Regions from separate parts of the Lysinibacillus sp. GJ-1 genome, predicted to be linked through region 2. Evidence: riboswitches for the same ligand, from Rfam matches in the RefSeq annotation. Region 2 holds a riboswitch; each other region holds the start of a gene.

Region 1 (3,389 bases), 1.5 Mb from region 2:
TTCTGCGATGATGGCACAATGGGTCGGGGGCGCGCGCTTAATTGAATCATTAACAGGTCTTAACTATACAGCAGCACTCTTTATTTTTGCTGTTTCAGTATTAATTTATGTGATTATAGGAGGATTCCGTGCTGTAGCGTTAACGGATACGGTTCAAGGTTCCATTATGGTGATTGGTACTGTAATTTTACTGATTGGGACAATCGTTGCCGGTGGTGGCATCAATCAAATTATGACGTCCCTTGTTGCGGAAAATCCAAACCTAGTGTCACCATTTGGTGCTGAAGGGGAACTGACACCATTGTACGTCTCAACATTTTGGATTTTAATCGGCATTGGTGTGGTAGGGCTTCCTCAAATAGCAGTCCGCGCCATGAGCTATAAAGATTCCAAAAGCATGCATTTAGCGATTATTATTGGCACAATTGCTATTGGGACAATTATGTTCGGGATGCACTTGATTGGTGTATTAGCCCGTCCAGTAATTCCTGGCATTGAAATTGGTGATAAGGTAATGCCGTTGCTTACGTTAAAAGTGTTGCCGCCGTTTTTAGCGGGCATTGTGTTAGCAGCACCAATGGCAGCGACGATGTCTACCGTGAATGCGTTGCTGATGCTAGTTAGTTCAACAGTGGTAAAGGATATTTATTTGAACTATATCAAGCCCACTGCCAATGATCGAGAAATCAAGCGTGCTAGCTTCGTGGTAACAACGGTGATTGGTTTAGCAGTCGTTGTATTTGCGTTAAATCCGCCAGATTTACTTGTTTGGCTCAATTTATTTGCATTTGGTGGCTTAGAGGCTGTCTTTATTTGGTCAGTTGTGCTAGGGTTGTATTGGAAAAAAGCCAATAAATACGGGGCGATTGCGTCCATGATTACGGGCATGACGTTATATATTATGATTGATCGCTTTTATCCGACGATTTTTGGTATGCATACGGTGACCATCCCGATAGTAGCTTCATTGATTATCTTTGTTATCGTCAGTTGGCTAACAGCTCATAAATTTAAAGATGAAAAACTATTTATCTAATGATGAAAACCTCGAGTGACAACGCTTGGGGTTTTTCTTTTTGCCACTATAGAATAGAAAAACCGTTAGCATCATGTATGCTAACGGCTTGAATCTTAATAAAATACTTTATCTAGATTATATTTTGCACGGAATGTGTTAATCGCATATGTTTCGTAAATTTCACGTTCCATTGGATCATCAATTTCATACACTTCGATTTTGAAAATTTCATCACGGTATTTTTTCATTGGTGATACATTATCTTCAAAATGCTTTTTAATACGTTGGCGAATTTTACGTGCTTTCCCTACAAATAATAGCTCATTTTTTTCATTATAAAATAAGAAAATGCCACCTTTTTCGCGAGTGATTTTATGGAAATCAATAAAACCGTGGAAAGGCGTAATTTCTACATCCCCTGGTTTTAATACTTGCTCACGTTGACGAATTACTAAGTCTGGTTTTGGGAGTTCAATTTTAATCAAAATATTCACGTTCCTCTCTGTTACTAAAGGTATATGTTAACATAATACCTCTATGATTGCCATTACGATTTATTGGTTCCATTAATTTTCGTGTATGCCTATTAGAATTGGGACTGGCTGTCAAAAATATAACTTGATAGTAGTGTTTAACAATTCATAAGCTTCCATTCGTTTAAATACAAAATATTCTATGTATTATTGAAATTCTTAATTGTTCATGATACAATTCTTTTTAATTGAATAATCTTATCAAGAGAAGCTGAGGGATTTGGCCCTATGACGCTTCAGCAACCTCTAACATTGTTAGAAAGGTGCTAATTCCACCAAAGGATTTTTCCTTTGAGAGATAAGAGTGAACGTGATAATTATCCTTCTCATTCTTGCTCTTATGGAATGAGGGGGATTTTTTAATTTACATAGAGAGAAAAAAATGAAAGAAAAGGGGACAACAATATGCCAATTAATATTCCGAAAAACTTACCAGCTGGAGAACATTTACGTGAGGAAAAAATATTCGTCATGGAAGAAGATCGTGCCAAAACACAACAAATTCGTCCGTTAAATATTTTAATATTTAATTTAATGCCGGAAAAAGAGAAAACAGAATTACAATTACTTCGATTGCTTGGAAATACGCCATTACAAGTCAATATAACATTTTTAAATACGGCAACACACGAGTCTAAAAATGTTAGTAAATCGCATTTACAACTCTTTTATTCAACATTTAATGAGATACGCCATCGTCGCTTTGACGGGATGATTATTACGGGTGCACCAGTGGAAAAAATGGCATTTGAAGAAGTGAATTATTGGGAAGAAATCTCAGAGATAATGGATTGGTCTGCTAAGAATGTCACATCTGTCTTGCATATCTGTTGGGGTGCACAGGCTGCCTTATATCATCACTATGGCATCGGAAAATTTGAATTACCAGAAAAGTGTTCGGGTGTATATTCACATGTGATTACGGATTTAACGGTCGATTTAGTAAGAGGATTTAGTGATTTATTTACAGCACCACATTCTCGGTATACTTCTGTTTCAATCGAAGAAGTACGCAATCATCCGGAATTACGTTTACTATCGTATTCAGAAGATGCAGGCGTTTTTATTGTCCAATCAAAAGATAATAAAAATATTATGATTACTGGGCACTTAGAATACGATGCGACAACACTAGCCGATGAATATAGTCGCGATGTGGCAAAAGGAATCGACATTGCAGTGCCTGTTAACTATTTCCCGAATGATGATCCAGCTAAAGAACCTATTAATACATGGCGAGCACATACCCATTTATTATTCTCCAATTGGCTAAACTACTATGTTTATCAAGAAACGCCGTATGAATGGGATTTTGTTGATGAAATTGAATACCATATCTAATTTGTCGCTTTCCATTTGCTTTTGTGAAGATTTAAAAAATCCAATTTCTCAATCGAAATACTGAGAAATTGGATTTTTTATGTTGTTTCACTTGAGTTCAATGTACTTTGGTCAGTTTGTTGATTTGAACAATCACCGGCTGTTTTGCTTTTTATCTTTCGCATTTTTGCAATGACAAGTAATAAGAGGGCTAACAAGACAGTGAATAAGCCTGAATACAGAGGCCAAATTTTTTGATTATAATTATTAGAATGCACAATATTCGGATGAACAATTTGAGACAACGCAATCATGCACATTCCTAATGGCAAAATCAATGGTCGTGGATCTTTAATATTTAGGATTTGTGCTATACCTATTACAGAAGCATAAAAATAGAGAAAAGTTCGAATATAGATGGAGATAATCCACATGACAGCCATAACAATTTCAACACGTTGAAAGAAATTGCCTATAGAAATCCGTTGAGCCAGTGCATAGCTAGGAAATGACTCAAT
Region 2 (3,389 bases):
CATTGCTTGCTCTTTTGTTAATTTACTGATTGGAGGTAAAACACCAAATGCATCAGCAGTTAAGAAGATGATTGTTTTTGGGTGACCTGCAACAGATGGATCAACGATATTTTCGATATATTGGATTGGATAAGCAACACGTGTATTTTCTGTTAATGAACCATCATCGTAGTCGCAAACACGAGTTTCAGGGTCTACAGCTACGTTCTCTAGTACAGAACCGAAGCGGATTGCGTTGTAGATTTCAGGTTCTTTTTCAGCAGAAAGGTTAATTGTTTTTGCGTAGCAACCACCTTCAATGTTAAATACGCCGTTGTCAGACCAACCATGCTCATCGTCACCGATTAATTTGCGGTCAGGATCAGCAGATAAAGTCGTTTTACCAGTACCAGATAAACCGAAGAATAATGCTACGTCACCAGCTTCCCCAACGTTTGCTGAACAGTGCATTGATAAGATGCCTTGTTGTGGTAATAGGTAGTTCATAATACCGAAAATCGATTTTTTAATTTCACCAGCATATTCAGTACCACCGATTAGGATGATTTTCTTTTCAAGTGATACAATGATGAATGTTTCAGAAGCTGTACCATCAACAGCTGGATCTGCTTTAAAGTTAGGAGCTGAAATAATTGTGAAATCAGCAACGTGAGAAGCTAATTCTTCTTCAGTTGGACGGATAAATAATTGATGGGCGAAAAGATTGTGCCAAGCATATTCATTGATTACTTGAATACTTAATTGTGAATCTTTGTCAGCACCAGCAAAACCTTTAAATACAAATAATTCGTCACGTTCTTTTAAGTATTTAACTACTTTTACATATAAGTTATCGAACACTTCAGAAGAAATTGGTTGGTTTACTTTACCCCAGTCAATTTTATCTTTTGTGCTTTCTTCTTCTACCGTATATTTATCTTTAGGTGAACGACCAGTGTATTTGCCAGTTTCTGCACGAACTGCGCCATCTACTGTTAACATTGCCTCACCACGAGATGTAGCTTTTTCAGCTAATTGTGGTACTGAAAGTTGAACGTTAATGTTCCCGCCGTTTAATAATTCCTTCAGTTCGTTTGCAATTTCTACTGAATTCATCGATTAAATACCATCCTTTTTTATAGTATTCCCTTGAGTTTGAGGGAGTTTTTCTTAATTTCAAAAATAGTATAACACAATTGCTTTAATAATCTATACTAATTCAAAAATTATTTTCGAGTTTTAAATACTTTTCAACAAAACGACATAAAATAATTGACATTGTTCTACCTTTTACGTAAGATGAGGAATTGAACGGATACTCTTATCCCGAGCTGGTGGAGGGTCAGGCCCTGTGAAACCCGGCAACCTGCATGAACTATTTCACGACATGCGTTGGTGCCAACCTGATGCAAGGGGATACCCCTTGAACGATAAGAGTGAAAGGTTACGAAGTCATTATTCCTTTCCTCATGTTAAGTACACGTGAGAAAAGGATTTTTTTTATTTTTAAAATGAATGTAAAGGTAAGTATGTGCAATTCTTTCCTTATTATAATGACGGATCTTTCGAAATCCTCATGTTAAAAGCAACAACGGCTTGAGAGTTCAATCCTTTAGGAGCGGACTTGACATGGGTAATGAGTACCGTATTAATTTCGCAAATACTATTTGTAAGAGTAATAGGAGGAAAACCAAATGACAAACCGTCGATTGTTTACATCAGAGAGTGTAACAGAAGGACATCCCGATAAAATTTGTGATCAAATCTCGGATGCTATTTTAGATGCTATTTTAACAGAAGATCCTAATGCCCGTGTAGCGTGTGAAACAACGGTCACAACAGGCTTAGTATTAGTAGCAGGAGAAATTACTACTTCTACTTATGTAGATATTAAAGGCATTGTGCGTGATACAGTAGCAGAAATCGGCTATACACGAGGCAAGTATGGCTTTGATGCTGAAAACTTAGCTGTACTAGTCGCAATCGGAGAGCAATCACCTGATATTGCCCAAGGTGTAGACCAAGCATTAGAAGCGCGTGAAGGTTCAATGACAGATGCGGATATTGAAGCAATTGGTGCAGGTGACCAAGGATTAATGTTCGGTTATGCATGTAATGAAACACCTGAATTAATGCCTCTACCAATTAGTTTAGCGCATAAATTGGCTCGTCGTTTAACAGAAGTACGTAAATCAGGTGAATTAGCATATTTACGTCCAGATGGTAAAACGCAAGTAACAATTGAGTATGATGAAAACAATGTCCCTGTTCGTGTTGATACGATTGTTATTTCAACTCAGCATGATGAAGAAGCAACACTTGAACAAATTCAAGCAGATTTAAAAGCATTAGTAATTGCTCCAGTAGTTCCTAGTGAGTTATTAGATGCACAGACGAAATACTTCATCAACCCAACTGGTCGTTTTGTTATCGGTGGTCCAAAAGGAGATGCTGGACTTACTGGTCGTAAAATCATCGTTGATACATACGGTGGTTATGCACGTCATGGTGGTGGTGCATTCTCTGGTAAGGATGCTACGAAAGTGGACCGTTCAGCAGCCTATGCAGCACGTTATGTAGCGAAAAATATTGTTGCAGCTGGTTTAGCAGAACGTGCAGAAGTACAGCTTGCTTATGCTATCGGTGTAGCACAGCCAGTATCGATTGCCGTTGATACGTTTGGTACAGGACGAGTAAGTGAAAGTGAAATCGTAAAATGGGTTCGCGAACTTTTCGATCTACGTCCAGCAGGCATCATTAAAATGCTTGATTTACGTCGTCCAATTTATAAACAAACGGCTGCATACGGTCACTTTGGCCGTACAGATTTAAATGTACCTTGGGAAAATACGGACAAGGCAGATGCACTAAGAGAAAAAGCTAGTTTATAATCTGTTTTGTCAAGAACATTCGATTTGGTAATGAACAAACGTAAATGTTTTTTTGAAAGGGGCTAGCTAGTGGCCCCTTTTTATCTTGCCTTTCGCATTTCTTCTTACTTGCTGCTAAGTCGGGGAGTAATGCACCTTCTATTTAAATGGTGAAGGCAACTAGTGCTCTTTAATCGAGTGAAAGATTTAAGCGGACTTTACGTAAGTAATTGAAAAAATTCGCTTTCTTCCCGTACGTCTACATACAAGATGTACTGTAGGCGGTTAGTGGAAGGAAATTGCGAATTTTTTTTATAAAGAGTTGTTACGTATGCAAACATCTACAACTTATAGGGGCAATTCGCCCGTTTTGTAAGCATCCATTATTTTTGAAGAGATTTGTAATATTGTCCTTTTTCCGCGTATTCTCTAACGATACGTTCCATATCTTCCTTATCTTCAGCATTTAATTCACGTACAACTTTCGCTGGACGTCCTAATGCTAAACAATTGGGAGGTATGACTTTACCTGGAGGGACA
Region 3 (3,389 bases), 130 kb from region 2:
TTGAGCTTCCACAAGTTGGCGACGAAATTAAAACAGATGATCCATTCGGAAGCGTAGAATCAGTAAAAACTGTTTCTGAACTTTACGCACCAATTTCAGGTACTGTAGTTGAAGTAAATGCAGACTTAGAAGATAGCCCAGAATTCGTAAATGAATCACCATATGAAAAAGCATGGATGATCGTTGTAGAGCCTGCTGATGCATCAGAGATTGAAAACCTTATGACAGCTGAGCAATACGAAAAATTGATTGCAGAATAAACAAGCCTGTAATAGAAAAACGTCGGCAAATTTACCGGCGTTTTTTATTATATAATGCTACAATTTTTCGGCGCAATCTTAGGAATTGCTAGTGCCATGAATTAATGGAAACGCTCAAAAGTTGAGATGCAATAGTATGAAATTCGGTTATTCAAATGTTATGCTGTAGTAGATAACTGTCTAAATGGGGGTGGCGTGATGTTCGAAGGCAAATGTTTAATCGTGGAAGGCCGTTCGGATAAGCTTCAAATTGAACCTATTCTTAGTGAAGATGTTACAATCCTTTGTACAAATGGTACAATTGGTGTGCATCAATTAGAAGAATTACTCGACCCATATGAGGGCTGTGAGCTCTATACATTTTTTGATGCGGATACATCAGGCGATAAACTACGTGCATTAATGGATAGACATTATCCAGAGGACGAGCATTTACGGACAATGCCAACATATAAAGAAGTAGAAACAACACCGAGGAAAGTGCTAGCGACGATTTTATTGCGTGCTCATTTTTCAATCCATAATGAATATATTTTGTAAGGTTGCGTGAAATCATGGAAGAATGGTCAAAAGAGCAGTGGGAAACGGCTGTACAGTCTGGAGACAAAACTGCCTTTTATTTATATACACCGATGTGCGGAACTTGTGCCGTTGCATCTAAAATGATGAATATCATTGAACAGTTACTGCCAGAGGTAAAAATAGGCAAGGCAAATATCAATTTTTTAGAACAAATAGCTTTTGATTTTCAAATTGAAAGTGTACCTTGTTTACTTGTTAGCGATGGAGGAGAGGTTATTGAAAAGATTTATGCCTTTCAATCCGTACCATTTTTATACGAATTGTTAAAAAAACCAATTGACTGAACTTTGCTAGCGTGGTAAAGTAACAAATATATTAAAAAACTATTAAATATATCGAACTCTTATAAAGAGCGGCGGAGGGACGTGCCCTATGAAGCCCGGCAACCATCACATTTGTGAAAAGGTGCCAAATCACCCAAAGATTTATCTTTGAAAGATGAGAGAACGGTTTAGCGTATAAAAGTACGTGACCCCTTCTACTTGTCTTGAGAGAAGGGGTTTTCTATATGAGAAAAGGAGTATTCGCTATGATACAGCTTCAAAATATTACGAAGAAATACAAAACCGCAAATGGCGAATTGACTGCTGTCAAAGATGTAAATCTTTCGATTAACAAAGGTGAAATTTTTGGCATTATCGGCTACAGTGGTGCTGGTAAAAGTACGATGATTCGTTTATTAAACGGTTTAGAAAAACCTACTACAGGTACAGTGAAGGTCAATAATCAAGAATTTTCATCTATTAAGGGGCAAAAGCTCCGTGATGCTAGACAAAAGGTAAGTATGATTTTCCAACATTTTAACTTACTTTGGTCCCGAACAGTGGCAGAAAACATTGCTTTTCCACTAGAAATAGCAGGCGTTTCTAAGCGTGAGCGAGAAGCACGCGTGAAAGAACTAATTGCACTCGTTGGCTTAGAAGGTCGCGATAAAGCGTATCCTTCACAGCTATCAGGTGGTCAAAAGCAACGGGTTGGTATAGCGCGAGCCCTTGCCAATAATCCAGAAGTTTTGTTATGTGACGAAGCTACATCTGCACTTGATCCAGAAACTACAGATGCAATTCTCGATTTACTAGTTGATATTAATGAACGATTAGGCTTAACCATTGTGTTAATTACGCATGAAATGCATGTTATTCGCAAAATTTGTCATCGTGTGGCGGTGATGGAAGCTGGAGAAATTGTAGAGCGCGGTGAAGTATTGCAAGTGTTCCAAGCACCTCAAGCGGCAATTACAAAAAAATTCGTCTCACAAATTACTGATACGAAGGAAACGCAGGAGACTGTTGCACAGCTTAGAGCGAATTATCCTACAGGGCAATTGGTCAAGCTCGTCTTTGTAGGAGAAAAAACAGAGCAGCCCGTAATATCGCATTTAGTGAAGCAGTTTGATGTAGAAATTAGTATTGTTCATGGTAACATCTCACAAACTAAAAACGGCGCATACGGCACACTTGTTGTGCAAATTGATGGCTCAGAGACAAATGTAGCAGCTGCATTAAATTATTTGAATACAGTTGAAGTACAAACGGAGGTGATTGCAGATGCTAACTAATCTCTTTCCGAATGTCGACTGGGAAAAAATGTGGTCTGCCACATATGAAACACTTTATATGACCACTATCTCAACGGTCATCACGTTCATACTTGGTTTAGCCATTGGTATTATCCTCTTTTTAACGAGCCCGAACCAACTATGGGCAAATAAAATCGTAAACTTTTTAACGGGGTCAATCGTCAATATATTCCGTTCGATACCATTTATCGTGTTAATTATTTTACTAATACCGTTTACAAAGTTTTTACTTGGAACAATCCGTGGAGCAGATGCAGCTTTACCAGCACTTATTATCGGTGCAGCACCATTCTATGCACGAATGGTATTAATTGCACTACGAGAAATTGATAAGGGCGTTATAGAAGCAGCGCGCTCAATGGGTGCTAAAACGTCCACGATTATATGGAAAGTACTAATTCCAGAATCATTACCAGCACTTATTTCTGGGATTACGGTAACGGCTGTTGCCCTTGTTGGCTATACAGCAATGGCTGGTATTATTGGTGCTGGCGGTCTAGGAAACTTAGCCTTTTTAGATGGCTTCCAACGTAATCGCCAAGATGTGACATTAATGGCAACTATTTTGATCTTAGTAGTCGTATTTATTATCCAATGGATTGGCGATATGATTACTTCGAAAACAGACAAACGTTAAAAAGGTTATACCGGTTATTTACCGCTAACATATTATTGTTTGAACAAAATAAAGGGAGTGTAGACAAATGAAGAAGTTATTAGCAGGATTATTTTTATCAGTACTTGTACTAGCTTTAGCAGCTTGTGGTGCTGGTAACAAAGATGAAGCAGGTTCAACAACTGGAGATAAGGCAGACGACAGTGCAAAAACTGAAGAAAAAGTAACATTAAAAATAGGTGCTTCTAACACACCTCACGCAGTTATTTTAGAAAAAGCAAAACCGATTTTAGCTAAAGAAGGCATTGACTTAGAAATCGAAACATACCAAGATTATGTATTACCAAACCAA
Region 4 (3,389 bases), 560 kb from region 2:
TCTATACAAATGACGAATTACATGCGATCCCTGCTGATTCAACATTCGGTATTCCAATGAGTTTAGCGTCTCTTGAAGCGAGTACACTAGTATCAGAAGCAGGTAAACAACAGGCATTACAAGATTTAACAATGCCGAATAAAGGCTTTACTAAGGACAGCTCAATCGGTGAGTTTTTAACATATTACTTAGGGGAAGAACTTGTACAAAATCAAATTGCACCAGTATTAGCTGGGGTATATTCGGGTGACCTCCATCAACTGTCGATAGCATCTACCTTACCGTACATAATCGACTATAAAAATGAGTACGGTAGTATTATTAAAGGTTTTGAGGCAAATCGCGAACAATTTGTAAAAGCTTCCAACAAAAAGTTTATTTCGTTTAAACAGGGCTTATCATCACTTATCCATCGTCTTGAAGAAACGTTAACAAATGTAGAAATTATTAAAGGCGTAGCGACAACCAATGTAAAAAAACATGAAGAACATTATACAATTACATTAGCAGATGGAAGCATGTTTGAGGCTGAGCACGTAGTATTAGCACTGCCAAATGAAGCCGTACAAAGCTTATTACAGGACCCATCATTGGATCGCTATTTTAAAGAATTTACTACAGCCTCTGCCATCACCATTTACCTAGGCTTTGATGTACCAGACGCAGTGCTACCGGCAGATGGGACAGGCTTTATTGTGTCACATAACTCGAATGTACAATGCAATGCCGCAACATGGACAAGCCGAAAATGGAAACATACATCTGCTAATAGCAAATTGCTCGTGCGCCTCTTTTATAAGAGCATTAACCCTGCGTATGAAACATTACGTATGATGACAGATGAAGAATTGACAGCTGTAGCATTAGAAGATGTAAAGAAAAGTTTAGGCATTGATGAAAAACCAATGGTTGTAAATGTAGCCAAGTGGATCGATCAAATGCCAAAATACGATTTGGCACATCATGAGGCGTTGAAAGGCTTAACAGTGGAGCTTGCAGAACGGTATCCCAACTTATCGATAGCAGGTTGCTCATATTTCGGCGTAGGTATTGGTGCTTGTATTCAAAATGGTAAAAAAATAGGCGAAGCGCTTGCGGAAAAACTAGTATCACGGTGAAGTTAAAGCTAAAATAATATTTTTTTCGTGAGAAATCTTCTTTGTTAAGTGAAATAGTCTTGACTCTATCGCCTGTAAACGATATGATTCTTTTAATTATTTGAAAAATTCATACTATATTCTTATCAAGAGAAGCCGAGGGACTGGCCCTATGAAGCTTCAGCAACCAACTTATGTCAGGTGCTAAATCCAGAAGACCTTATTGGTCGAAGATGAGAAGGAACAACAATTGCGATTCGTTAAAGCCTTCTTTTTGTAAAAGAAGGCTTTTTATATTTTGGATACAAGGAAAGAGAGGGCTACGATTTATGGGATTGCTAGAAAAGTTAAAAACACATGTGCTTACTGCGGATGGAGCCATTGGTACAGTATTATATGGCTACGGCTTAGAGTACTGTCATGAGGAAATGAATGTACAAAGACCGGAGTTAATTGAAAAAATTCATAGAGAATATATAGCCGCTGGTGCAGATGTCATTCAGACCAATACTTACGGTGCAAATGCGATTAAATTAGCACGTTACGGCTTAGAATCACGAGTGCAACAATTTAATGAAGCGGCAATCACGATTGCAAAACGAGCGGCAGCTGATGGCGGGCAATTTGTTTTAGGGACAATTGGGGGCATCCGTGGCATCCGTAAAAGTGATGCTACATTAGAGGAAATATTATTGACTGTTGAAGAACAAGCAAATGTGTTACTTGCAGGCAATCCTGATGGTCTTTTACTTGAAACGTATTATGATTTTGAAGAGTTAAGTGCAACGTTAAATATGTTACGCGGCAAAACAGAGCTACCAATTATTGCACAAGTATCCATGCATGAGCCGGGTGTGTTGCAAAATGGAATGACGTTAAATCAAGCATTACATGAGTTACAAGCTCTTGGTGCAGATGTAGTAGGCGTCAATTGTCGTTTAGGTCCCCATCATACAATTCAAGCATTTGAAGGTGTGGAGCTTCCTGATAAAGCATTTATGTCAGCATATCCAAATGCGTCACTACTAGATTTAGAGGATGGGCGTGTCGTTTATGAGTCAGAAGCTGATTATTTTGGCCGAGCGGCAGTTGCATTGCGTGACCAAGGTGTTCGTTTAATCGGTGGATGTTGTGGTACGACACCTAAGCATATAGCAGCTGCGAAGAAATATTTAGAAGAGTTAACGCCGGTTGAAGCAAAGTATACGAAACCTGAAAAAGTAGAGATTGTGCGGGAAGCGGAACCTGCGACATATGAACCGCTACATGAAAAGGTGAAGCGCGAACGTTCGGTTATCGTAGAGTTAGACACTCCGAGACATCTAGAAATTGACGGTTTTATTCAAGGGGCAAAAAAATTATATGAAGCAGGTGCAGATGTCGTGATGATGGCTGATAATTCGCTTGCGTCTCCCCGCATTAGTAATGTCGCTATGGGTGCGTTATTAAAGGAGACACATGGTGTACGACCGTTGACGCATATTACGTGCCGTGACCGTAACTTAATTGGTCTACAGTCCCATTTAATGGGCTTAAATGCACTTGGCATTCATGATATTTTAGCGGTTACTGGAGATCCAACAAAGGTAGGAGACTTCCCAGGTGCCACAAGTGTTTATGATGTTTCATCCATGGAGCTTATTCAATTAATTAAACAGTTGAATGAGGGGATATCATTTTCCGGTAAGCCACTTCGTAAGAAAGCAAATTTTTCTGTTGCGGCAGCATTTAACCCCAATGTTCGTGTATTAGATCGTGCAGTAACACGCTTAGAGAAAAAGATTGAACATGGTGCGGATTATTTTATTTCTCAACCTGTTTATACAAAAGAAAAAATTGTGGAAATTTATGAAGCAACAAAGCATTTAGACGCCCCAATTTATATTGGGATTATGCCAGTAACGAGCTATAAGAGCGCCGAGTTTTTACATCATGAAGTACCAGGGATTAAATTATCAGACGATGCACTATCACGTATGAAGGCGTGTGGTGAAGATAAAGAACGTTCAACATTAGAAGGGATTGCAATTGCCAAAGAGTTAGTAGAAGTAGCGGCAGAATATTTTAATGGTATTTATTTAATTACACCGTTTTTACGCTATGATATGACGCTTGAATTAATGAAATTTATCGGACAATTGGATGAACAGAAAAAAGGAGTAAGTATAGATGGCTAAGCACTTGATTGAAGAGCAACTAGAGAAACGAATTTTAATTCTGGATGGCGCAATGGGTACAATGCTTCAAAATGAAAACTTATCAGCAGAAGATTTTGGTGGTGAGGAGCTTGAT

Evidence for each region. Region 2 has a riboswitch for S-adenosylmethionine ahead of metK (methionine adenosyltransferase). Riboswitches for the same ligand answer to the same signal wherever they lie in the genome.
Region 1: linked by a shared signal. The riboswitch ahead of metA (homoserine O-acetyltransferase MetA) and the one ahead of metK (methionine adenosyltransferase) in region 2 are both predicted to bind S-adenosylmethionine.
Region 3: linked by a shared signal. The riboswitch ahead of LO754_RS18730 (methionine ABC transporter ATP-binding protein) and the one ahead of metK (methionine adenosyltransferase) in region 2 are both predicted to bind S-adenosylmethionine.
Region 4: linked by a shared signal. The riboswitch ahead of LO754_RS20890 (bifunctional homocysteine S-methyltransferase/methylenetetrahydrofolate reductase) and the one ahead of metK (methionine adenosyltransferase) in region 2 are both predicted to bind S-adenosylmethionine.

The regions. Positions count from the first base shown of each region.
Region 1 covers NZ_CP088912.1:2,173,021-2,176,409, forward strand. Annotated here, with positions in the region: gene panF (sodium/pantothenate symporter) at 1-1,036, shown strand, start outside; gene LO754_RS10355 (nucleotide excision repair endonuclease) at 1,132-1,503, opposite strand; SAM riboswitch class I at 1,747-1,856, shown strand; gene metA (homoserine O-acetyltransferase MetA) at 1,957-2,892, shown strand; gene LO754_RS10365 (GerAB/ArcD/ProY family transporter) at 2,970-3,389, opposite strand, start outside.
Region 2 covers NZ_CP088912.1:3,641,462-3,644,850, reverse strand. Annotated here, with positions in the region: gene pckA (phosphoenolpyruvate carboxykinase (ATP)) at 1-1,095, opposite strand, end outside; SAM riboswitch class I at 1,298-1,416, shown strand; gene metK (methionine adenosyltransferase) at 1,674-2,870, shown strand; gene LO754_RS17935 (gamma carbonic anhydrase) at 3,233-3,389, opposite strand, start outside.
Region 3 covers NZ_CP088912.1:3,770,867-3,774,255, reverse strand. Annotated here, with positions in the region: gene gcvH (glycine cleavage system protein GcvH) at 1-260, shown strand, start outside; gene LO754_RS18740 (hypothetical protein) at 459-800, shown strand; gene LO754_RS18735 (thioredoxin family protein) at 815-1,126, shown strand; SAM riboswitch class I at 1,183-1,287, shown strand; gene LO754_RS18730 (methionine ABC transporter ATP-binding protein) at 1,372-2,400, shown strand; gene LO754_RS18725 (methionine ABC transporter permease) at 2,390-3,058, shown strand; gene LO754_RS18720 (MetQ/NlpA family ABC transporter substrate-binding protein) at 3,126-3,389, shown strand, end outside.
Region 4 covers NZ_CP088912.1:4,197,696-4,201,084, reverse strand. Annotated here, with positions in the region: gene hemG (protoporphyrinogen oxidase) at 1-1,118, shown strand, start outside; SAM riboswitch class I at 1,238-1,337, shown strand; gene LO754_RS20890 (bifunctional homocysteine S-methyltransferase/methylenetetrahydrofolate reductase) at 1,427-3,274, shown strand; gene metH (methionine synthase) at 3,267-3,389, shown strand, end outside.